3 regions of the Paenibacillus sp. FSL R7-0189 genome follow, and region 3 is predicted to be linked to each of the others. Evidence: riboswitches for the same ligand, from Rfam matches in the RefSeq annotation. Region 3 holds a riboswitch; each other region holds the start of a gene.
The links. A riboswitch is a leader RNA that binds a small molecule or an ion and turns the genes downstream of it on or off. The one in region 3 is predicted to bind cyclic di-AMP.

Region 1 (8,182 bases), 560 kb from region 3:
CCTGATTACCGCTGATGGTATTATTCAGAACATCACTAAGATTTACAGTATCCCTGATGGAAGTAAAGGATGATTTTGCTGCTACATAAACGGGATCCAGAGCATGGATCAAAATTCGACCAGGTGAACTGGCAAAATTAGCCCCAGCTCCAAGTAATGCCTCGAAATGAGATTGGCAAGCACCGGCAACAATAGTCAACGCATCAAAATTCCGCTCGTACTCCCTAGCTACCCTAATAGCAGCTATAAAGTTTTGCGAATTTTTATAGCTATTCAGACTATACAGATCGTAAGTATGCTGTTGCTTCAGTACCCCATCATGACCAGTGATCACTACAATGTCTGGGCGTACACGGGGCAACAGCCGGTATAACGTATCAGCCATTGCAGATTCATGAACATGATGCCCTTCAGCGGGAATCCGCAGCTGCTCGTATAAGCTAAGGCTCTTATTCAAATATGCCGGATCGCCATCCAGATGCAGTACTTTACCCGGCACTTCAAAATAAGGAGCTTCCTTGGACGGTGGAGCCCATGTCCCCTCTGTTAGGGTTCCCCCGCTCCGCTGACTTTGCTCCTGACGGTCCTTCCGCAGCTGTGTCAGTGATTCCTTCGCTTTGATCTGTGCTTGCTGTCCCCGTTCCGTTATTCGGGTAGGAGGCACTTGAACCAGGTCATCCAGAGGAGAATCCGCCAACAGGCGGAAATCTGTGCCTTTAATGACGGCTCTATCCTGCACAATATTATCTACACGAAATGTTAAATCACCGCCATAAGATTTGCGAACGACCAAGTCTCCTAAATTCATTACAACCACCACCTCTACCCCATCGTATGGGCAAAGGCCTCAGTTGGTTCATAACTCGCCATATTTTTAAAATATAAGAATGTATAATGCTCCACCAGAATAACATCCTTATATTTCTACGAGAAACGGTTGTCGTCCTTTAAGACAACAACCGTTTCTTATTGCTTATTCAATTCCAGCGGCTAGCAAAACACCGCTTAAGCGGGCGTATTCTTCAAGACTGAGTGTTTCTCCGCGACGGGTCGGTTCAATACCCGCTTCTGCGAGTAAAGCCTCCAGCTGCTCACGTCCTTGTTCAGGGAAGTAACGAGCCTTCAGATTGTTAGCAATCGTCTTGCGGCGCTGTGTGAAAGAAGCGTGAACCACTTCAAAGAAATGCTTCTCACTCTCCACCTTTACCGGAGGATGCTCTCTAACCTTCAGACGGATAACAGCAGACTCCACATTAGGTTGAGGGATGAATACCGTACGCGGCACGATACAGACGAGCTCAGGCTCGCTGTAGTACTGCACGGCAATGCTAAGACTTCCGTATTCCTTTCCACCTGGAGATGCAGCCATACGCTCCGCAACCTCCTTCTGAATCATTACAACGATGTTATCAAGGGGAAGCTTCTCTTCAAGCAGCTTCATCAGAATCGGAGTAGTCACATAATAAGGCAGGTTAGCAACCACACTGACCTTGTTCACAGTGGTGAAATCTTCCTTGAACATTTCCTGCAAGTTCACATTGAGGACATCATCGTTACGAACCTTAACATGGGGATAAGGGGAAAGTACGTCTTTTAATATTGGAATCAGTCTACGGTCAATCTCTACGGCAGTTACAGCACCGGCTGTTAGTGCCAGACGTTCCGTCAGCGCTCCAATTCCCGGCCCGATCTCCAGCGCCCCAGAATCGCTATCTAGTCCAGCAGCGTCTACAATCTTGTCCAAAATATTTTGATCAATCAAAAAATTCTGTCCCAGGCTTTTCTTAAACTTGAATCCATAACGTTGAATAATCTCTTTGGTCCGTTTTGGAGTCGAAATTTCCTCTCTACCACTCATGAAGTAATGCCTCCCTGATCAATTTGGGCGAGAGCCCCGGCAAATTCCTCCCGCGTAATCCCAAACATCGCCAGCCGCTTGTACAGCTGTTTGCCGTTACAATATCCGATTCCAAGCAAATTACCAAGCGCCATACGTCTTTCAGCAGCCCGAGGGTGTACAAGCATTCCAGCGGCCATAAGGTCATCAATACCAATCAAAGCAGGTGCTCCTTCAAAAGAGGTATGTACATTACGCAGCGCATGACGAATCGCCTCTGGCGATGCATTCTCTACACCGATATCCCCTTTTCGAGTTGCGTCCTTCTCCGGAATAAAAGCATGCTTGCAGCCCGGCACCTTCGCTGAAACGATTTTACGAATTCGCTCCCCGGCATGGTCCGGGTCCGTAAGAATAATAACCCCTCTGCGTTCCATAGCTAGCGCAATCTTCGCAATTACAGTCCGGTTTACAGCAGAGCCGCCTGTCTCAATCGTATCTGCTTCCACAGCACGCTTAATGGCTACGGTATCGCTTTTGCCTTCAACGACGATTAATTCCTTAATCATATTTCTTGACTCCTTCCAAAAAAAGCAAAAAGAAGAGGATTCGCTCCTCTTCTTTTGGTTAAAGAATGTATAAGTGATGAGCGGTTGCTCTGCGATCAACGAAATGATCATCCAGCGTTCCTTACGGTTATCATCACTATAGCTTATCAAAGGATTTTTTGCAAAAGCTTCAGTTCTAGTTAAGCTCTGGTTTCACAGGTCCAATCACATATACGGTACGTGATTTACGGCCGAAATTACGAGCATGGCTCAGGGAATCATAATAGACATCCACTTTATTGCCTTTAATGGCACCGCCAGTATCCTCTGCACGGCGGAATCCAAGCCCATCGATATAAACCCACCAGCCAATAGGAATTACATTCGGATCTACTGCAATTGTACGACCTTCCGTTACGCGTGTTCCGGAGGCAGTTTTAGTACCTATTCCTGGCTCTTCTGACGAATAAGCTGTCATGGAGACGTTCTTAATCATCTTCTTGTACTCAAAGTCTACGCCAGCCTTGCTTGTGACGTTCTTAGTCTTAGCGCTAACTTTAGTCGTTTTGGAGGTAGTGCTTGATTTGGAAGTTGTTGTAGCTTTAGCAACTACAGTAGGCTTAGGAAGTGCTTTAGTACCAACGGCAATGATCTTATCTTTTGTTACCGTTTGTACTTCCTTGCCGATCATGCGCATAGAGGCCAGTTCTCCGTCTTGATAGATCTTTTCAATATGCTGAACCATGACGCCTGGTTTGCCTGCCTGTGCCACTCTAACTGTTCCCACAGTAAGGGAGGGATCTGCTGTCTTAATAACACGGAAAGGTAAGTTAGTTGTTCGCTGTACCGTTTGCTTGTTGATACGAACGATCTTAATCTCCATGTCAGCAGAGATGGTGGTGTCTAACGAAGGAAAAATCTTATCATAGCCTTCTAGGTTGATACCCAGTTTGTCAATCGCCTGACCGATAGTGTCTTCGGTCGTATATAACGTTTTTGTTGCTCCGTCCGCAGTAAGGCTAAATTTCTGCGCACGATTGATAACGACACGGTCACCGTCTTTTATTTCATCACTCAGACCTAAAGATAATTCATCATGCGGCTGCAGCGAAATTTGCTCTTTCTCCAACACATCACCAAGAAGTGCTTCTCGCGTTTCAAGTGTCTGTGTTTGCCCGTCTATTACTAAAACAAATTGTTTGTTACTTTGACCGTGTACGTACAGCAGAATTAACAGCGCGATTGCGATTGAAATCACACCTGCAAGTAAAAGTACGCGAGTATTTACTTGCTCCCACCGTAATGCGAAAGACCTGCTGGATGACTGCGAATCATGGGATACCTCTGGTTGGAATAAGCCCATTCTCTCCATCCTCCTTACATAGCCTCGTCGTCAATTTGTATATCATGAGGACTGAATTTCTTTGACGAAACTATTTGAGATTGTCACAGGATACGCACGTATTAACTTAGCGTCTCCTGCTCATGGATCGCCTGCTCGGCACAGCTACTCCCACACCTGTTATATAACAGTATGCGGGCAACATTCAGTTTATTCAAAAATAAAGAAGCCTAAAAAGAGTTCTCTTGAGGACTCTTTCGTGGCTTCTCCGATGTCAGAATACGCGGGAATGTTTGTGCACGAGGTTGCCTCTCTTACTTGCGCTTACGGGGTTAGCTGTCGGGTTCGGACGAAAGAGAGACGCCCTATTTCAGGTCACCCGCTCACGGCGGTTGCCCTTAAATTCACCCCAAAGACCACGTGAAGAAATCAAATATTGTTCTGCGGCAATTCCTAGTCGTATTCAAGATACAGGCATGCGGCAGTTCAATATTGGTTCCCCCGTTCTCCATACGGAGACTCAGCGAGACGATCCATGAATCAATGGCTGTCACAATAACAACAGCTCACATCACTGAAAAGATGATATCCTGTTTTGATGCATGTTGTAAAGGACGATTCAACCACGTTTAAGCAAATATATGGTTAAAATATTGTAATAATCAGCCGTTTTTATATTAAAAAAGTTTAATATATCGGCTATTCTCTATTTTTCACCCGTTTTACTCCTGTTTTCAGACAATCCCAAATCGTTCCAGTGCGTTCGCATACGTAATTTTAGCCAATTCTTCCCATGTTAACCCTTTAATTTCAGCCGCAGCCTCTGCTACTAACTTCACATGAGCACTCTCATTTCGCTTGCCACGGAAGGGGTGTGGAGTCAAATATGGAGCGTCTGTTTCGATCAATAATCGGTCCAATGGCGTCTGTGCAAGCACCTCTTTAGGCACTCTGGCATTTTTGAACGTTATCGGTCCTCCAAATGACAAATGAAATCCAAGGTCTAGACACATTTTTGCTGTTTCCCAGCTGCCTGAGAACGAATGCATCACGCCACCAATTTCATTTGCTTTTTCCTCCCGTAAAATCCGTACAACATCTTCATGAGCATCACGGTCATGTATACAGATTGGCATTTTTAGTTCACGGGCTAGTCCGATTTGTTTGCGGAAGACCTCCTGCTGCACATCCTTGGGAGAGGTATCCCAATAATAATCCAATCCAATCTCTCCGATGGCCACCACTTTTTCATGGCTGCAAAGAGAGGCGATCCAATCGAGGTCCCCCTCTTTCATATCAATCGCATCCTGTGGATGCCAGCCCACCGCTGCATAAATATAATCATAAGATTCAGCCAGCTTCATCGTTGAAGGGATCGTTTCCCGATTAAATCCAATATTGATCATCTTGCTAACTCCGGCCTCTACTGCACGAGCAATAACTTCCTCGCGATCCTCGTCGAATTGAGGCGCATCTAGATGTGTATGTGTGTCGAACAGATACATTTTAAAGCTCACTCCTTGTTGTTTTTATCAATAGTTCCATAAATATTTGTATTATTTTGCAAAAATCTCTGCTACAGAAGAGGGCAAGCGTGTAAGGGCTTTTTTCAGCTTATCCTGTGGGAAATATAGATGATATCTGCCACGATGAATTCCGCTTATTGAGCGCACAATATCCGATACCTCTGAAATTTCCCGCAATTGCTCATTCCGATCAAGCAGTAAAATTTGATTATTGTCGAAGGCTGCTCCTGGACGGAACACATCATAAGGCAAATCTGTCGGATAATCAATCTCTAGGTCATATTCTGGGTTAAGTCCCACTCCCGCAAAACTGCTGCGGATTTCCGTAATCATATCTGTATCCAAATTCTCGATCTCTACATATTTATACAGTTTACGATGAATAAAACGGGTACACAAGTCGCTTAATAACTCATCTTCTTCAAGTGTCCATTGCATAAAAGCAGTCTGTACCAGTGCCTCATCAAGCATTAAATATTGCTTCACTGTTACTTCTCCTCGAAAGAGATCTTCCAGCGGAGCGATCATAAAGCGAAATTTGTACCCCTCTTGGAACAATTCTTTAGCTCTACGGAAGATTTGACGCAAAATAATTTCAGAGCTGCGCGTCACCGGATGAAAATATACCTGCCAGTACATTTGATAACGTGACATTAAATAATCTTCAATGGCATGCATACCTGATTCTTTTACTACAATCCGCCCATTATAAGGACGAAGCATTCTCAAAATCCGATCAATGTCGATGGTTCCATAGTTTACACCTGTATAGTACGCATCACGCAGCAAATAATCCATACGATCAGCATCCAGCGGACTGGAAACCAAATTGACAACAATTTCATGCTCATAAGTCTTAGAGATAACTGAAGCTACTTTACGAGGAAAATCTTCCTCCACATCACGCAATATTTCGGTAATCTCCGTGTCCTCCAAAATAATCCGGCAGGTCCAATCCTCATGGTTCATTTCAAAAGCTTCTTCTATAGAATGGGAAAATGGGCCATGCCCTAAATCATGCAGCAAAGCCGCACACAAAGTAAGCAAACTTTCTTCCGGAATCCAATCCTTATACCCGCTGCGCTCAAATTGCGAAATGATTCTTCGTGTAATTTCATATACTCCTAAAGAATGAGAAAATCGACTATGCTCTGCACCATGGAAAGTGAGATATGAGGTACCTAACTGGCGAATCCGGCGTAAACGCTGAAATTCTTTTGTATTAATTAGTCGCCAAATAATCGTATCCTGTACATGAATATAATTATGAACGGGATCCTTGAAAACCTTTTCTTCCGTGAGCGGCTGCTTCATGAGATCAACTCCTTCTAATAATTTAATATGATTTTAACTAATATCAGTATATAATAAGTAATTATGTCGTACTTTGTCGAAAAGTATCATTTTTGGTCTTGGTAAATCGACAAAATGCTTTCAGGGTAATTCTTAATTTTTATAGGGACATTCAAAGTTCTTATGGAAATTTTCTTATTCAGCCTATGAAAAAAGGTTGACTGATTTGGGAATCGTTGGTATTATAAGTATCATAAAACAGTGAACAATGTCGAATAATGACGTTTTTGGAACATTGAGAGGAGTAACGATTGTTATGATGAAATCAACAGGAATTGTAAGAAAAGTAGACGAACTTGGACGGGTTGTTATTCCTATTGAATTACGCCGTACACTTGGCATTGGCGAAAAGGACGCACTGGAAATTTACGTTGATGGCGAACGGATTATGCTTAAAAAGTATGAGCCTGCCTGCATTTTCTGTGGCAACGCTGAGAACGTAACTTACTTTAAAGGAAAAATAGTTTGTCATGAATGCATTTCTTCCATCCCTACCCCTGTGACAAACTAAATTAAATAGTATATAATAGAACTAATCAAATTGTTAATTCTAACCTTTTCATATCTCCTTGACCTCCCGTGACCGCGGGAGGTATTTTTTATGTCTGGGTTTGCCCTCCCTAAGGGCAATGTACTTCAAGACGGAACCAGTAATACTTAGTTGTATTTCTTACAGTTATTTTAAATGATTTTTACCATTAAACGAATTAATTGTATTTTGTACACTTATATTCCCTATATCTCCGTGAAATCAATCATTTCCACCTTTATAACTGTATGAAGTACAACTAAACGAACAAATACATAAAAAAATTCAAAAATAACTGTACAAAGTACATTTAACCCACAGATAAATCATTCAAGCTCGGGCCGTTTCCAAGAACCCTTAGTTATTCTAAGAGTTCGTCTACAACACTTACTCTTCTGCTCTATCAAGCAACGCATTATAAATATCCCGTTTGGCTACACCCCGGTCTGATGCCGCTTTTTTCATAGCCTCTTTACGTGGCACATCCTGTGCTTCGTAATGAGCTACATGTTCTTCAATGCTTAACTGACGCCACCACGCCGATTCTGCGATTTCAGCATCTTCCTTGCTCTCCCCTTCTACGACAATAACATATTCGCCTAGCGGAGGATGTTCAGCAAGCCAAAGTGTACATTCCTCAATCGAACCGCGTAGAAACTCCTCATATCTTTTCGTTAATTCACGTGCCAACACAATCTGGCGATTGCCGAATGCTTCTTGAAGATGAGCAAGTGTCTTAACTACGCGATGGGGAGATTCGTAGAACAACAAAGTTCCTTGAGCCGAACGAAGTGGACTTAATACTGCTCGGATGTCCTTACGCTCTCGGGGAAGAAAGCCGATAAAAGTGAACGTATTTGTAGATAGACCAGAAGCGATCAAAGCTGACAACGCTGCGTTAGCTCCAGGGATAGGAATCACCGGAATTCCATGACTTATAGCAAGGGCTACAAGATCCGCTCCAGGGTCAGAAATCGCTGGTAAACCGGCATCGCTGACGAGTGCCAAATTTTTTCCTTCTATTATATAGCGTACAAGCTCAGGTCC
Region 2 (8,182 bases), 1.7 Mb from region 3:
TAAATTAAATGAAGGTCTTTATGGACTGGGCAATAGTTGCTGCAGTTTGAAATTCACTGTCACGGAAAGTAACCAGCGAAATCAGGAACATGAACGTTACTAAGACAAATATGCCAAGACAGAGGTAAGAAGATACCCGCTGTGCACGAGGACCGACGGTAATTCCCCAGCTGATTAAGAAAGACCAGAGACCGTTCGAGAAGTGGAAGCATGCAGCAACGATACCGATAATATACAGTGTCAGCAGAAGTGGCTGAGTCACGATATCGTGCATGAGACCGCCTAATTCTTCGTGCTCCACATTACCCACTGCCACCTGAACCCGTGTTTGGAACAAGTGCCAGACGATAAAGATAAAGGTAACAATACCTGTAATCCGTTGCAGGGTATAACGCCAGTTTCTTTCAATGTTGAAACGGTTCAAGTTCGGCTTGGATTGATACGCAATATAAAGTCCGTATACCCCATGGTACAGCAGAGGAAGCCATATACCGAACAATTCCAGGAAGAAGACGAGCGGTAAGCTGTTCAGCCATAACACGCTGTCAGTGAAACCGGAAGCGCCACCCTCTACAGCCGCAAAATTCGTCATCATGTGCTCAATGAAGAAGGCTCCAAGTGGGATAACGCCTAGCAAGGAATGAATCTTTCTGGAATAAAATCCTTTCATACAAAGTAACCCCTTTCCGATTAAAACAGCGTTTTCATTAATGGGTATTCACCGCCGGAACTACATTTGACACAGGATAACGTTGACAATCCAATGACATAATTCCTTAATTTACCGTTATCCTAGAGTTTACCGGACTTAGTTTTATTTTTCACAAAATGTGAATATCTTGTGTCACTTTTCATGTTACTCTTTTTTCGCTTATAAGGGAATTGCAATCTAATTATTAAACGTTATACAATAAACGCATAAGAATAGATTTTATATGATAATAATTCTCATTTAGCGAAACAACATTTTCCGACATAACCTGATTTTCCTTATGTAATAAGAACAGTTACCCTTAAGGCTATGAATTTCATCACTACTGATCATACATCGCACTAGGAGAGGAACCTCAATATATGTTTGACGATTTAGATGTTTTTGCAGCAGTTGTGGAACATTCCAGCTTAAACCGGGCCTCACGCCAGCTCAATCTATCCCAGCCCGCCTTGTCTCGCAAAATTTCTAAACTCGAGGAACGTCTGGGGGTCGCACTGTTTAATCGTTATGGCAAACGACTGGAGTTAACCGAGGTTGGGCGTCTCACTTATTCCTATGCGCTTGAACAACGGCAGCAGCGTTCCAAGTTTCTGGAAGCCCTTTCTAAATTCAAAGAGGGGGAGCCAAGGCTTGTCACCTTGGGGGCTAGTCTTACCTCACTGCAGACCACGCTTCCGCCGCTGGTTAACGCTTATATGGACAAATATCCGACCGCAGAGCTGAAGCTGATTACAGGCCGAACGCATGAGATCGTATCCTCAGTTAGTGAGGGGAAATCAGATGTAGGTCTGATCGCTTCCTCTATTCAAGAACCTGGGTTACGCTGCATTTCTCTGTTTGAGGATCAATTGCGACTGGTCGTCTCAGAGCAGCATCCTTTAAATTTATCTTCCAAGCTAACCATGGATAATCTATCCCGGCTGCCTATGATTCTCTTCTCAAAGGGGACCTGGTACCGGCGCCTGACGGACGATCTATTCCAGCGCTGCGGGATTGATCCCGATGTGCGCATGGAGATTGACTCCTTCGAAGCCATCGTGCGGCTGCTTCCGACTGTCAAAGCGGCTGCGTTGCTGCCAAAGTCTTATCTGCGTCCAGAGCTGCTGAACGGCGGCGGACTGGTGTCCTTACATATCAAGGAGCTGGAGCAGACTCAACGGACCACCTGCCTGATTTACCGTGACGATGGAAGCATGAGCACGGCGGCTCGCAGTCTGGTGCAAGTAACCGAAGAGATGTTTCTGACAGAACGTGAGCAGTAAAGCCGGACCAAATGAATCAAGGGGCGCACCTATTGATCTCCAAATGAGGCAATAAGTGAAGCACTTATCGAAAGATTAGGGGATTTATCCCTAAAATTCAGAGATTTTTGTTCAGAAGACTTATAATTAGGGAAAACTTCCCTAATTTTTGGCCGATTCAGTAGCTAATAAGGAATCCCTCTAATTATTAGGGAGAAATTCCCTAATTTCGTTTATTTAGAGCGAATAGCGGCTGTTTTCAGGGAAGTTTTCTCTAATTAGTTCACACCCACTCTGTACATCGTACAAACAAAGAACGCATCTCGCCCATAGTCCACTGTCACAGATACCACAAATCATCTACTACAGCCGTACGAATATCACACCTAGTAACTCGCCCACCACACACCCCAATAGCACAGATCACTACGCGTGATCTATAGTCATATGGCATAGTAAAATCCATTACTTTTCCTACTCTTTACTCCATAAAAAAGAAGCTGCCCCCAAGTAGAATTCACTACTTTTGAGTCAGCTTCTTTTACTATGATTCTTGGTTCACAACTTCACTCTCAAAACGGTCAATACTTTCATTAGGACCAATGAGTACCATAACATCGCCTTCACTTAAATAATCATGGGCAGTTGGAGCGACGATTATTCCGCTTTCCCTATTTAGGGCAACAATGCTGCAGCCATATTTAGCTCTTGTATTTAAATCGGACAAGCTTCTGCCGTTCATGCAGGATGGCACGGTCAGCTCGACAATTTTATAATCCTTGGACAGTTCAATATAATCCAGCAAATTGGGCGTCACCAGCTGGTGTGCCACACGAATCCCCATATCCCGCTCCGGAAAAATAACCCGATCAACCCCCAGCCGCGACAGTGCGCGGCCATGAAGGATGGAGATTGCCTTAGCCACCACTTGCTTGACTCCAATCTCCTTTAACAAAATGGCCGCCAGAATGCTTCTCTCCATATTGTCACCAATCGCAACAATCCCACAATCAAAGTTCCGTACACCAAGCGAGCGCATAATTCCCTCATCTGTAGCATCTGCTACTACCGTATGCGTCAGCTGATCGCTCATTTCCTCCACGCGTTCTTCATGGTGGTCAATGCCGAGCACCTCGTAGCCCATTTCCATCAGCTCAAGCGCCAGGCTTGAACCGAAGCGACCTAAGCCGATTACTACAAATTGCTGTGCTTTCATTTCTAATTAACTCCTATCCAATAATTATTTTACCTTCAGGATACTTATACAGTGGTTTACCCTGTTTGGGACCGAGTGCATACGCCAAGGTTAGTGGACCTAGCCGACCTGCAAACATCGTCAGACAGAGTAGAATCTTACCGATCGCTGACAGTTCCGGAGTTAGCCCCATAGTCAGTCCTACCGTAGCAAAGGCGGAGGTCGTCTCAAACAAGATTGCCAAGAAATTACTGTCTTCAGTTGTGGAGAGTATCATCGACACAGAGGCGATTAACAACAAAGCCAGCAGTGTGATCGTTAATGCCTTGTAGATGCGCTCTTGAGCCAGCCGATAACGGAACAACACAACATCTTCCCGTCCACGCAGCATAGCAATAACAGCACCAATCATCATCGTAAAGGTTGTTGTCTTGATCCCGCCGCCCGTTGAGCCTGGAGAAGCACCAATAAACATAAGAATCACTATAAAAAATTGTGTAGCCTGCCGAAGTCCAGCAATATCAACTGTGTTCGCGCCAGCCGTACGGGGAGACACGGATTGAAAGAAGGCTGATAATATTTTACCGCCAAAATTCAGTGAACCTAGGGTACGAGTGTTAGTAAACTCGAATATAAAAATAACCAGAGCTCCGATCAGAATCAGCCCTGTGCTGGTGGACAGGACAACTTTACTATGTAGAGACAGCCTGCGGGTTACCCGAAACTCCACCAGATCTGACATTACAATAAAACCAATCCCGCCGGAGACAATCAGAAACATCACAATAATATTCACAAGCGGATCATATACATAATCAGTTAAACTGCGAAAATCCCCAAAAATATCGAACCCCGCATTATTAAACATAGACACCGCATGAAATATGCCAAAATAAATCGCTTTTCCCAGTGGCATATCAAAAGCCCAGCGAATAGACAGCAGCAAAGCGGCACAGCCTTCTATGACAAGAGAATATATAAGGACTCTCCGGATCAGTCGCACAATTCCTTCCATAGAGCCTTGATTCATGGCTTCCTGTAGGATTAGCCTGTCCCGCAAAGAAATTTTACGCTTTAACACCAGTGAAAATAGAGTGGCCATGGTCATAAAACCTAAGCCGCCGATCTGGATCAGGATCATAATTACGGTTTTCCCAAAAATCGTGAACGAAGTTCCGGTATCCAGCACAACAAGTCCTGTTACACAGGTTGCCGAAGTTGAAGTAAATAATGCATCAATAAATTCCACGGAATTCCCGCTTGTGCTTGAAATGGGCAACATAAGCAGCAAGGCCCCTATCAGAATAATCGATGCAAAACCAAGCACCAGTATCTGCGGCGGCGAGAGCTTCAGAAACTTAAATTCAGAAATCCTGCGAAACTGTGAAGCCACTATGCTCACCTTCTTATCAAAAATTCCAACAAAAAAAGCACTGGAAAACCAATGCTGACTTGGTTCCTGCAGTAAATTAGCCTACGAGGTTAGCTGACGGATTCGGACTGTGCAGGCTGCCCTATTCGTTCCTAGAACGAAATTCACCCCTGATGAAAGTGCCATTTATCTTGTACACTCCACTTTTCATCACTTCTTATGGTTCCCCCGTTTTCACCAGAAATTCGGCTACTATACAATTGCATACAAATTATATACGTTATTTAGTGAATTCACAAAGACACAATTAATGCTCATTCACATGAAAAAATGCGGTTTAAAGAGACTGCATCAAATGGAGTACCTTTTCTCATCACTTTTCCGTGTTTTCCCTGCAATTACACCGATTCTCACCATTCGTACACAAATGAACACGATAAAATTCATGGTATAAATTCACATGACTATTCTATACTATCTCTATTACCCATAAAAAGAACATATAATGTTTTTTGTAACCAGCCAGGCACTAATACTATAATGGAACATAACATTGTCAGTACATAACAAGGAGGCGTTACATGAATCCCGTCGGCCAGCCCCTACAGCAACGTGCCCTCTCCAAGAGGCTCATCATCTCGGGCATTATCGGTCTTATTCTATTTATTATGTTTCAGATTTCCCCTTCGCTGCTAAGCAGCTCTACAGGGGAAGATACCACCGTTATTAGCAAGGCAGAAGCCCGTGACCAAGCCGTATTATTCGCAGAACAAAAGCTCAATTACACCGAAGCACCAAACGATCAATGGAATGTACTTTACGAGACGGACTCTTCCTTTTATGGTTATATGTCTCGCGAGAAGCTTGTGGAGGACTACACCAAGAAAAAATTGGATCAAAAATATCCTTTTGATGTCTTTCGTGCAACGCTTACTCCGTCAGCGGATCAAGAGCCGCAAATCATCGTTGACCTCAATATGTATACCGGCGAGATTGTCGCTTTCTCAAAGGCTGCAAAAGTTGCCTCCGAAGAGGGGTCTGGCATTGCTTCCGTTGGTGCAAAAGAGGACAAGGGAGCTGACCTCACTCTAGCGCAGAAGGAGAATCTTGCTCGTCCTTGGCTTCAGGAATGGGAAGTAAATCCTGCCAAGCTACAAATTGAATCGAATACAGGAAGCCATGGGCTAGTGTATACGGATAGTACTGTTCAGGTCGGCGAATCCTTATTGCACTATTATTTTGATTTCAGTGGAGAGCAGGTCTCCAGCTTTAATGCCGGATTCACTGCACCAGCTTGGCATACCTCCTACGTACAAGGACAGACCTCTTTAGCGGAAAAGCTAACATTATTCGGTTACGGTATACCCACACTGATTTTAGGAATTCTGGCACTCGTCTACAGTATTCTTAGAAGAGAGCATACTTCCTTTAAACGTGGAGTATTCCTAAGCTCAGCCTATTTTGTAATCATGATGATCAGCACCTATAATATGCTGCCTGAATCTACGGGCGAAGGGCTAGAAGCACAGATTACCTCTGTCATTATGTTTATCATTTATGCTTTGTACAGCCTGCTGATGTCCTCCTTGCTCTACTTCTCTTTAGTGGGCGGCAATGGCTTATGGCGAAAAGAGGAAGGCATGAACCCTTGGCCCCGCGCCAAAGAGCCCGGCTATGGACAATATGTGTTGGACAGTATCCGGGCTGGTTACATCTGGGCTTTCGTTCTGCTAGGGGTGCAGACGGTTATGTTCATCATATTATCGTTTACCTTGCACAATTGGTCTACTACAGACGCCACCCAATCTCCTTATAACATGAGATATGCTTGGCTTCTGCCTATCGTCGCATGGCTCGCTGGTTTATCTGAGGAAGCCATTTATCGCTTTTTCGGAATTCCTATGCTGAAAAAGGTGTTCCGGAACACTTTTGTCGCTTGCTTGATCACCACGCTGGTTTGGGCGTTTGGCCATACGTTATATCCGATCTATCCCATCAGCTCCCGTCCCATTGAGCTGACCGTAATCGGGCTGCTGTTCAGTTATATTTTCCTTCGTTACGGATTTATTGCTGTCATGTTCAGCCACGTCGTGTTTGACAGCATCCTGATGGGCGCTACGCTGATCTTTATGAAGGAGAGCGTAAATGTAGGCGCGGGTATCTTCGCGATTATTATGCCGTTCATAGTCGCTTACATCGTCTATCGATTTAATCCACCACAGAAACCTAAGCCGGTGGAGCCTTCTTCTTTGATTTAAGAAAATAAAATAGTGTACATCCTATAACCAAATTAAAAAAAGGGCATCATAGCAGCTTTAGTCGCTGCTGTGATACCCTTTTTCTTTTGTCATCATTGCTATGAGGTTGGCTCTTCGTCCTTGAGCGCATCAAGAATTTGTCTTGCCAGCTTTTCTCCAATAGAAAGTGTACGGAAATCATCCACGGAGGCTTCTTTAATTTTCTTAAGCGATCCGAAATGCTTAAGCAACGCTTTACGGCGCTTCTCACCTATACCAGGTATAGAGTCCAGCTTGGAGGTAACCATGGACTTCCCGCGCTGTTCACGGTGGAAGGTGATCGCGAACCTATGGACCTCATCCTGAATCCGTTGCAAAAGGTAAAATTCCTGACTGTCCCGGGCTAGCGCGACAGGTTCTGGCGGATCTCCAACCAAAAGCTGAGCCGTCTTATGCTTATCATCCTTAACAAGGCCGCAGACCGGAATGAATAATCCCAGCTCATTCTCCAGAATATCAATAGCAGAGGAGATTTGCCCTTTCCCGCCATCGACCACGATAAGATCCGGTATCGGAAGATTCTCCTTCAATACCCGTTCATATCGCCGCCGAATGACCTCGCGCATCGTTCCATAATCATCCGCACCCACTACCGTACGAACCTTATATTTACGATACTCTTTTCGTGCAGGCTTGCCATCAATGAAGACAACCATCGCTGAGACCGGGTTAGTCCCCTGAATGTTCGAGTTATCGAACGCCTCAATGCGGCTCAAGCGTTCAAGACCCAAGCTCTCACCTAAGCTGATCGCTGCTCCAGAGGTACGCTCTTCATCCCGTTCAATCAGCCGGAATTTCTCGTCGATAGCCACTCTTGCATTTTGACAGGCCATGCCAACCATCTGCTTCTTAAGGCCGCGTTGTGGCACAAGCACCTTAATGCCCAGCCACTCCTGCAGAATGGAGGCGCCGCCGGCGGCATCCACGATCCCAGCTGCAGCAGCTTCCTCCGCCGCCGTCGAACGTGCCTCAGCCTCTTCAGCCGATTCAGGAGTATCTTCACCCTGTTGTAAATCCGCTTCTGCTGGAGCAGCTATCGTGATCTCAGGTTTAGCCTCTTTATTAGCCAGAGACTCCTCATCGAGCACATCCGGCAGCAGAATCTCCTGCGGCAAAGCGGGATTATCACTGTAATACTGCGTCACATAAGACATAAAGTCACTGTAGGCTTCACCATAGAACGGGAACACGGAGGAATGGCGCTGGATCATCTTCCCTTGTCTCATGTACAGAATCTGTACACACATCCATCCCTTGTCTACAGCATAACCAAATACATCCCGGTCCTTAGTATCTGTAGTGTTGATCTTCTGCTTCTCCATCAATGCATCGATATGGATAATCTGATCCCGCAGTTCCTTC
Region 3 (8,182 bases):
AGCATAGGGATGAATCTTCCCTATATCATCGATCAGTTTAAGGGTGATTCGGCCAAAAGTGAAGTTACTCAAATTGCTGTGATTGCTGAAGAGGGAAATCAGGTTGCAGAATTGTTGAAGGCTTATACTGCGCCAGAGGGCATGCCGCAGGCTAAGATAGTACAATATGCTTCTGCGGAGGATGCCGAGTTAAAGAAAGCATTAGATGAAGAGACAGTAGAAGGTTATGTTACTTTTGCGGAACCTACTGGCGAAGGGCTTCCACCCGTTACTTATCATAGTAACGATGGGGAACTAAACGGAGATGTTCAAGTTTATCTTCAAAATGCACTTCAGCAAGCAAACACACAATATATCGTTGGTGACAAGCTGACCTCTGAACAGATTGCTGCAATGTCAACACCAGTGCAGATTACTACACAACAGCTTAACGCAGGCGGTGGCAGTGAAAGCTCTCAGGAGGACACTCCGGCCATTAACTACATTATCGTATATGCCATGCTTATGTTGTTCTTTATGTCCATTATGATGACAGGCAACATGATTGCCGCTGAGATAACTTCTGAGAAAAGCTCGCGGATTATGGAGATTCTGATTACAAGTGCCTCACCTCTAGCGCAAATGTTCGGTAAAGTTATCGGTGTTTTCCTAGTAGGAATATTGCAAATTGGGATCTTTGTCGCAGCGATCGTTGTCAATTTGACGCTCCCGCATAATGCGACTGTATTGGCTGATTTTGATCTCGATTTAGGCCAGCTCAATATTAACTTGCTGCTCTATGGATTTGTCTTGTACGTATTAGGTTACTTCCTCTATGCCTTGATGTATGCGGCTGTGGGTTCGATTGTCAGCCGTACGGAGGATCTCGGTCAGGCGGTAATGCCAATCATGATGTTAGGCTTCGTAGCGTTCTATGTTCCACTGTTCAGTATCTCCAATGCAGATACTCTAGTGGTTAAGATAGCGAGTTATGTGCCTTTCACCTCACCATTGACGATGCTGCTCCGAATTGGTGTCGGCGAGGTGGCGATCTGGCAAGTCATTGTATCGCTGCTGATCCTGCTTGTGACTACCTTCATCTTCGGATGGCTGGCAGCCAAGATCTATCGTACCGGCGTACTGATGTACGGCAAACGCCCAAGTATTAAAGAAATCAGAAAAGCAATGAAAGCTTACAAGATCTAAGATGACCTCATATAACTTTTAAGGAGTGCTAATGATGTCTACAAGCGAACAATATACCATTATGCTTTTAATGAGTTCGGTATCGCTGGCTACGGTTAGTAGAATGCTTCCGGATGGCTCCACTTTTATGGATTTCGTTCAAGGCGTATTGACTGGTGTTGCTATAGTGGGGATGTTGGCAGGATTGTGGATGTACGGTAAGGCGCGTAAGAGTAAAGCGTAATAGTAGGCACTGAATTTTCGGGGGTATCCTAACAGCCATTTATGGTTGCTGGGATATCCCCGTTTTTGAGTTGGCAATCTCTTTGTATACGAGCTGATATAGCTAACGGATCCAGCAGCACTTAAATGCAGCAATCATCGAGATTTAGCAAGATATCGGACATTATAGTCGCTATTGGCATGAAAAAGGGTGAATTAGTAGCTCTTTTAACCAAATAGTTGCACTGGAGTCCGATACTATGCTCAAAAGGCGATAAACGTGCAAGTAACGTCATCTGGGTCCGTAAGCCTTGCCTTGGTGGAAGATGATTAGGGCCTGCTTGAAGACGATCCGAGACGCTCATCGCTCGGGATTTCTACTGGAGTCCGAACGCCGGCCAAATTTGAGGAAAAGCTTCAATTAAAGGCTCCTGAGTCCGTTAGATGCTTCATGCGCTTAAAGATCGTCTGAATTCTAGTCAGTGACTAAATTATAGAAAGATTTGCGCTCGTTCGTATATCCGCTTGGTCGGTCATCTGCTCCCGTACAGCTCTAAGCTGTGCTTTCAGTGCAGGAACACTTTTTTGCAGAATAATGCTTATTTGAGAAAGAGGCAGCTTTAAGCCGTACCACAATACCTTCACAAGCTGTTCCTCCCAAGGTAATCCCTTAGCCGATAGAAGAGAGCGCCGGGCAAAAGAATCAGCACACTGGCGAATACAAGTGCGGTAAGCGTGGATAGAGAATAACTGAGGGTCGAAGTTATCCTGACGATATATTTTATGAAGCTCTGTGAAGGTGCGGATAGTAACCTTGTCTGCCTCATTAGATTGTTCTAATAACATGGAACTGAGTACGTAGACTTCATTAGTATACTTTTGAACACACTCTGCAAATTTAGCACTGTAGGTGGACACGGGAGGTAAGGGGTCAGGCATGGTGAACACGATCCTTTCAGAATGAGAGATTTGCTTGAATCTATAATATAGAAAAGTAAGAGATGGATTTATTGATAAGATCGGCGGTGTCTGGTTCCGGGCAACTGTGTTTCTGCTGGGAGGCAGTGGAAAAAGCTTTGGAAGGTTTGTAGTAGAGCCGTTCACTTCTGGAATTGCTCCCCCCAGCTGCAACACTGTACAGACGCCCTTGCTGAATATGCCCAGCCAAGGATTTACCCTGGAGCTTGGCCTTTAAATCCTGCAAAGCACCCTGAACTAGCTCAAGCTTAACCTGCTCCCAATCTGAACCTTCGCGGCGGACCTTATCCAGCGCTTCCTCAAGACGGCAATGACAGATAGCCCGTAAAAAAGAACTCCATTTAATGAGATCGAAATTTTTGGTGTTGGCAGAGATTAGACAAGCCCCCCAACTGCAACCTCCCTTACAGGTGAGCTTCAGAATACCATAACGGCAGCCTTCAGCCCCTTCCATTCCATAGTGAATAGGCTCGGGTTCATCCAATACAAATACTTCAATGCGGGATAGTCTGCGCTGGTCCATAGTAGGGTTCCTCCTTAGATTTCCAAAAGCTTTAAGTCTACATGATGAGTGACACTAGCCTTTTCTACACAAGCGAGCATTTCCATTTTATTCTCACAGACTGCGGTATGCTCTAGCCATAGTCGGAACTTCTCTTTCCGTATAACAGATAGATGTAAGGGAAAGGTGCTGCGGGATCTCAAGACATACCAACCGGCGCTTACATCTTTCCAAGGCTCCTTGAAGGCTGTAAACCACGGGAGTTTTTGATGCGATGACCAATCCTGCTGCTGTTGTTGTTCTCGAATTTTTTTATATATTTCATATACAATCTTAGAGTCTAAACAGTCTTTACAAGAAGAAGGTGTACTGAATTGGCGAAGGGCTTGGATCTGGTTCTGGCCAAATGCATAACCTACAATGTACCTGTGATTATTTTCTTCGAACCACAAGGCCCCGAAACAAACGTAATTTAGACTTATCGGCTCAAGCAGCCCTTGATGTATCCCTAAATAATAGTGCTTCAAAACATTCACCCCATCCAGCGTGCTATCACCTAATAGGCTCAGGTAACGCAAAAACCGCAGCAAGAGGAGGACCTCTGCTGCGGTTTTGGATTACAGGCAGATATACCTGGGCCAAAGCGTGGCGGATCAAGGGTCTCTCTCTTTACGCTTACGAGGTTAGCTGTCGGATTCGGACGGTGAGAGTCGCCCTACCTATTGAGACTTACGCAGTCTCCTTTGGATTCACCCCAAGTAGGCCAGGTGGCCTGATGGTTCCCCCGTTCCCTGCGAATGCAGGAACTCAGCGTTGATTGTTTTTCATGAATTAGATTCAACCCGAATCATACTCTTTTCAAGATTTTCTGTAAAAAACGGAAAATGTTCTTTTAGAGCGATTTTAACCATATCCTGCCGACTACGACTGAAAAACGAGGTAAATAGGTATTTATGGCGTGTTATCGCGCCTCTTTCTCGCTCAACCTCTGCTTCTTGCGTTTCAACCTATAAAGGGAATTTGCAGTATTTTCACCCTAAAAAGGTGAATAAAATCACATGGGTTATAGATAGCGATTAAACGCTCGAAACTCGAGTAAACAAGAGATATAGAGAGATTAGATATCAAGTAAGCGCTATCTAATGGGAAAATAGTTTTTAATTTGCATTATTTTGGCATCATTCAGGTTTTACAAGTCTTCGTGCATAAGAGTATGATTACTCCTGTTTCAACGACAATCGAATATTTGATCCGCTTAATTTCCGATAAGGAAAGCGGGGGAACCAACAATCGGCAGCCGATGTGAGAGTCGGAAGCTGATTATGGGGTGAATCCTGTAGAGGGTGCGAGTGAGTTCGCATCTATACAGGTAGGGCGACTCTCACCGCCCGAATCCGACAGCTAACCTCGTAAGCGTATGGAGAGAGGATGAGTGCAATGTGACCGCTAGCGAGCCACAGAGGAGATCCTTTGTGGCTTTTTGCTGTGCTCTTAGAAGCAAAGCATTTATGGAGGCCTCCCCCAAGAGGTCGCTAAATTCATCATTAGCGGTATTTGTAAGGCAGCGTCTAATGACGTGACACAACCGAGCTTTAGGTTGTGCCCGAAAATGACGATAGGTCAACATCCTTTCGGAGATTTTCGTTGCCTCCTTGTTGTAAATGAGCAGGAGGAGAAAAAAGAGATGACGGATCAGAATGAATATGTGCTTGTATGTGCGCCTACAAAGGCGGGAGAACATTTCATTAAACTTCTGAAGTTCAGGGGTATTAAGATGGCGGGATTAACCAACAATCTGGCTGAGAAGGCTTTACTAGAGGAGCTCGGAATCGAGCAGGTTATTCTAGTGGATACCCGCCATCAGAGCACTTGGTTTCGCCCATCGTTCCCGGTAGGCAGGGTATATCTGTTTGAGAGCAGCTTTCCGCTTTGCTGCCGCTATATTCAGATGTGCCGTACCTGGACGACACAGCCAATTTTTGTGATTACAAGTTCTATAAATCCTAGATTGGTCTATAAAAGACTTGGTGCGAGCTATGTAATCTATTCCCATAGTGGTGATGCTGATTTTCTAATCGATAGATCACCTCATCAAGGATAATGGAAGGAGTGCGGAAGATATGATGGATCTGTATATGGTGGCTTCGTTAGCTGTAATTTACGGGTTATTTTATGGCTTTATGCGCTGGTGCGCAGGTGTAGTTGAGGATACGGGGAGGGATAAGCTGTGATTCTAGTAATCGCTGTTACCCTACTGTTGTTTATATATCTGGTTTACGCGTTGATTCATCCTGAGAAATTTTAAGGAGGGGCATTCATGGGCATTTTGCAAATAGTCGTCGTAATTGTAATTCTCATCTTGTTGGTCAAGCCGATGGGGACGTATTTATATCATGTATTTTCTAACGAACCGAATCGTACGGATCGCTGGTTTGCAGGCACAGAGAAAGGTATTTATAAGCTGATCGGCCTGAAAAAACGGGACGGAATGTCCTGGAAGAAGTATGCACTCAGCTTTGTTTTAACTAATATCGTACTGGTTGCTTTCAGTTATATTTTTCTAAGATTACAGCGGGGATTGCCGCTGAACCCGAATGGAATTGCCGATATGGAACAGACGCTTTCATTTAATACGGTGATCAGCTTTATGACCAATACGAACCTGCAGCATTATAGCGGGGAGACGGGACTATCGTATTTTTCACAAATGGCAGTCATCACGATGATGATGTTCACGTCTGCAGCGAGCGGATTTTCTGTTGCGGTTGCTTTTGTCAGAGGGATTACAGGACAGAAATCAGTCGGGAATTTTTTTGAGGACTTCGTAAAAGCACATATTCGTGTATTCATTCCATTAGCTCTGCTAGTTTCATTGGTGCTGGTAGGATTGCATGTGCCACAAACGCTCAAGCCATCGCTTGAGGTCACTACACTCGAAGGGCAGACGCAACAAATCGCTATCGGTCCAGTCGCTTCTTTGGAGTCAATTAAACACTTAGGTACGAATGGTGGCGGCTTCTTCGGAGCCAATTCAGCGCATCCTTTTGAGAACCCTAATCCACTTACGAACGTTCTGGAGATTCTCTCTATGTGGATGTTGCCAGCCTCTTTGCCATATATGTACGGGTTGTTCGCTAAGAACAAACGTCAGGGCTGGGTGATTTTCACAGCAATGATGACCTTGTTCGTTCTGCTGCTGGGGCTGAATTATTATGCGGAAACTAAAGGGAATCCCGCTATTAATGCGCTGGGGATCGAGTCTTCGCAAGGCAGCATGGAAGGTAAAGAGGTACGTTTTGGGATCCCGCAATCTTCGCTGTTCACTTCGGTAACAACGGCAGCTACGACAGGTAGTGTTAACAATATGCATGATACGCTGACACCGCTGGGTGGCATTACCCCTCTGGCCCTAATGATGCTCAATAACGTCTTCGGGGGAAAAGGTGTAGGACTAATCAATATGCTGATGTATGCCATCATGGGCGTCTTCTTATGTGGACTAATGGTTGGCAGAACACCAGAGTTTCTCGGGCGAAAGATAGAAGCCAAGGAGATGAAGCTGATTGCGATTGCTATCCTTGTGCATCCGTTCATTATCCTTGTACCAACAGCAGGTGCGTTCTTAACGGGCTTGGGCAACGGTTCCATTACGAATCCCGGATTCCATGGACTTAGCCAAGTGTTATATGAATATGTCTCTTCTGCCGCGAACAATGGTTCAGGATTTGAAGGGCTTGCGGACAATACCACCTTTTGGAATGTTACAACCGGGATCGTAATGCTGCTTGGCCGTTATGTCTCTATAATCGCAATGCTGGCAGTTGCAGGTTCACTGATCCAGAAGAAGCCGGTTCCTGAGACGATTGGCACATTCCGCACAGACAATGGTCTGTTCACCGGAATTCTGATTGGTACGGTAGTGATTATCGGTGCGCTGACGTTTCTGCCGGTCATTGTGCTCGGCCCGATTGCAGAATATTTGACCTTACGGTAGGAAGAGGGAGAACAAGATGAGTACTGTAAAAAGAAAAAAGCTGCTGACGGGACCCATACTCCTAAGCGCTGTAAAGGATAGCTTTATTAAGCTTAACCCGGTGACGTTAATCAAAAATCCGGTCATGTTCGTAGTCGAAATCGGCACGATTATTGTATTGCTTATGGTACTGGCCCCCGGATATTTTAATGCAGAGAAATCGGTAGGCTTCAATATCACGGTGTTGTTCATTCTGTTATTCACAGTGCTGTTTGCCAACTTCGCTGAAGCGCTGGCTGAAGGCCGCGGGAAGGCCCAGGCGGATTCGCTTAAGAAAACGAAACAGGATATCACAGCTAATAAGCTCGTTGGAGGGTCTGTGAAGACCGTTTCTTCCTCCGAGCTGCGGAAAGGAGATATCGTGATCGTCAGTCAGGGAGAACTTATCCCTGGCGATGGTGAAGTGATTGAAGGGCTGGCCTCCGTAGATGAATCGGCAATTACAGGTGAATCTGCACCTGTTATTAAGGAAGCCGGCGGAGATTTCGGCTCAGTCACAGGCGGCACCCGGGTAGTTAGTGATGAGATTAAAGTCAAAATTACCAGTGATCCCGGTGAGTCATTCTTGGATCGGATGATCTCCCTCGTTGAAGGGGCGAAACGTCAAAAGACACCCAATGAAATTGCACTAAATACACTCTTGATCAGTCTGACGTTGATTTTCCTGATTGTAGTAGTGACCTTGCGGCCAATTGCGACTTATCTGGGTGTTGATCTAGATATTCCTGTTATGATCGCCCTGTTGGTCTGTCTGATCCCGACCACAATCGGGGGACTGCTCTCCGCTATCGGGATAGCAGGGATGGACCGCGTCACACAGTTTAATGTCCTTGCTATGTCAGGGAAGGCCGTTGAAGCTGCCGGCGACATTAATACAATGATTCTAGATAAGACCGGTACGATTACTTTCGGAAACCGGATGGCGAGTGATTTTGTGCCAGTTGGAGATGAAACGGAAGCTGAGCTTACGGCTTGGGCAGCTATTAGTTCGCTAAAGGATGAGACTCCGGAAGGACGTTCTGTTATTGAGCTGGCTAAGAAGCTGGAACGCAGCTATGACAGCAAACTTGCTGAAGGCGGAGAGTTCGTAGAGTTTAAGGCTGAGACCCGGATGAGTGGTATAGATCTGCGGGATGGACGATCTGTTCGTAAAGGGGCAGTCGATTCCGTGAAGAAATGGGTACAGTCGAAGGGCGGAGTCATTCCCGCGAACCTCGACAGTAATTCCGATGCTATCGCTCGAATGGGGGGGACCCCGCTTGCTGTTGCGGTAGACAACCGGA

Region 1: linked by a shared signal. The riboswitch ahead of MKY63_RS10260 (3D domain-containing protein) and the one ahead of MKY63_RS07765 (hypothetical protein) in region 3 are both predicted to bind cyclic di-AMP.
Region 2: linked by a shared signal. The riboswitch ahead of MKY63_RS15400 (TrkH family potassium uptake protein) and the one ahead of MKY63_RS07765 (hypothetical protein) in region 3 are both predicted to bind cyclic di-AMP.

The regions. Positions count from the first base shown of each region.
Region 1 is NZ_CP150223.1:2,378,476-2,386,657, forward strand. It holds gene yabG (sporulation peptidase YabG) at 1-808, opposite strand, end outside; gene rsmA (16S rRNA (adenine(1518)-N(6)/adenine(1519)-N(6))-dimethyltransferase RsmA) at 974-1,858, opposite strand; gene rnmV (ribonuclease M5) at 1,855-2,406, opposite strand; gene MKY63_RS10260 (3D domain-containing protein) at 2,582-3,748, opposite strand; cyclic di-AMP (ydaO/yuaA leader) riboswitch at 4,034-4,263, opposite strand; gene MKY63_RS10265 (TatD family hydrolase) at 4,462-5,232, opposite strand; gene MKY63_RS10270 (HD domain-containing protein) at 5,284-6,567, opposite strand; gene MKY63_RS10275 (AbrB/MazE/SpoVT family DNA-binding domain-containing protein) at 6,863-7,117, shown strand; gene rsmI (16S rRNA (cytidine(1402)-2'-O)-methyltransferase) at 7,523-8,182, opposite strand, start outside.
Region 2 is NZ_CP150223.1:3,532,377-3,540,558, reverse strand. It holds gene MKY63_RS15415 (succinate dehydrogenase cytochrome b558 subunit) at 5-670, opposite strand; gene MKY63_RS15410 (LysR family transcriptional regulator) at 1,075-1,977, shown strand; gene MKY63_RS15405 (TrkA family potassium uptake protein) at 2,501-3,172, opposite strand; gene MKY63_RS15400 (TrkH family potassium uptake protein) at 3,186-4,544, opposite strand; cyclic di-AMP (ydaO/yuaA leader) riboswitch at 4,609-4,784, opposite strand; gene MKY63_RS15395 (CPBP family intramembrane glutamic endopeptidase) at 5,105-6,781, shown strand; gene uvrC (excinuclease ABC subunit UvrC) at 6,880-8,182, opposite strand, start outside.
Region 3 is NZ_CP150223.1:1,815,395-1,823,576, reverse strand. It holds gene MKY63_RS07790 (ABC transporter permease) at 1-1,185, shown strand, start outside; gene MKY63_RS07785 (hypothetical protein) at 1,217-1,408, shown strand; gene MKY63_RS07780 (hypothetical protein) at 1,873-2,325, opposite strand; gene MKY63_RS07775 (hypothetical protein) at 2,366-2,887, opposite strand; gene MKY63_RS07770 (hypothetical protein) at 2,902-3,456, opposite strand; cyclic di-AMP (ydaO/yuaA leader) riboswitch at 3,525-3,689, opposite strand; cyclic di-AMP (ydaO/yuaA leader) riboswitch at 4,109-4,298, shown strand; gene MKY63_RS07765 (hypothetical protein) at 4,551-4,967, shown strand; gene kdpA (potassium-transporting ATPase subunit KdpA) at 5,184-6,860, shown strand; gene kdpB (potassium-transporting ATPase subunit KdpB) at 6,877-8,182, shown strand, end outside.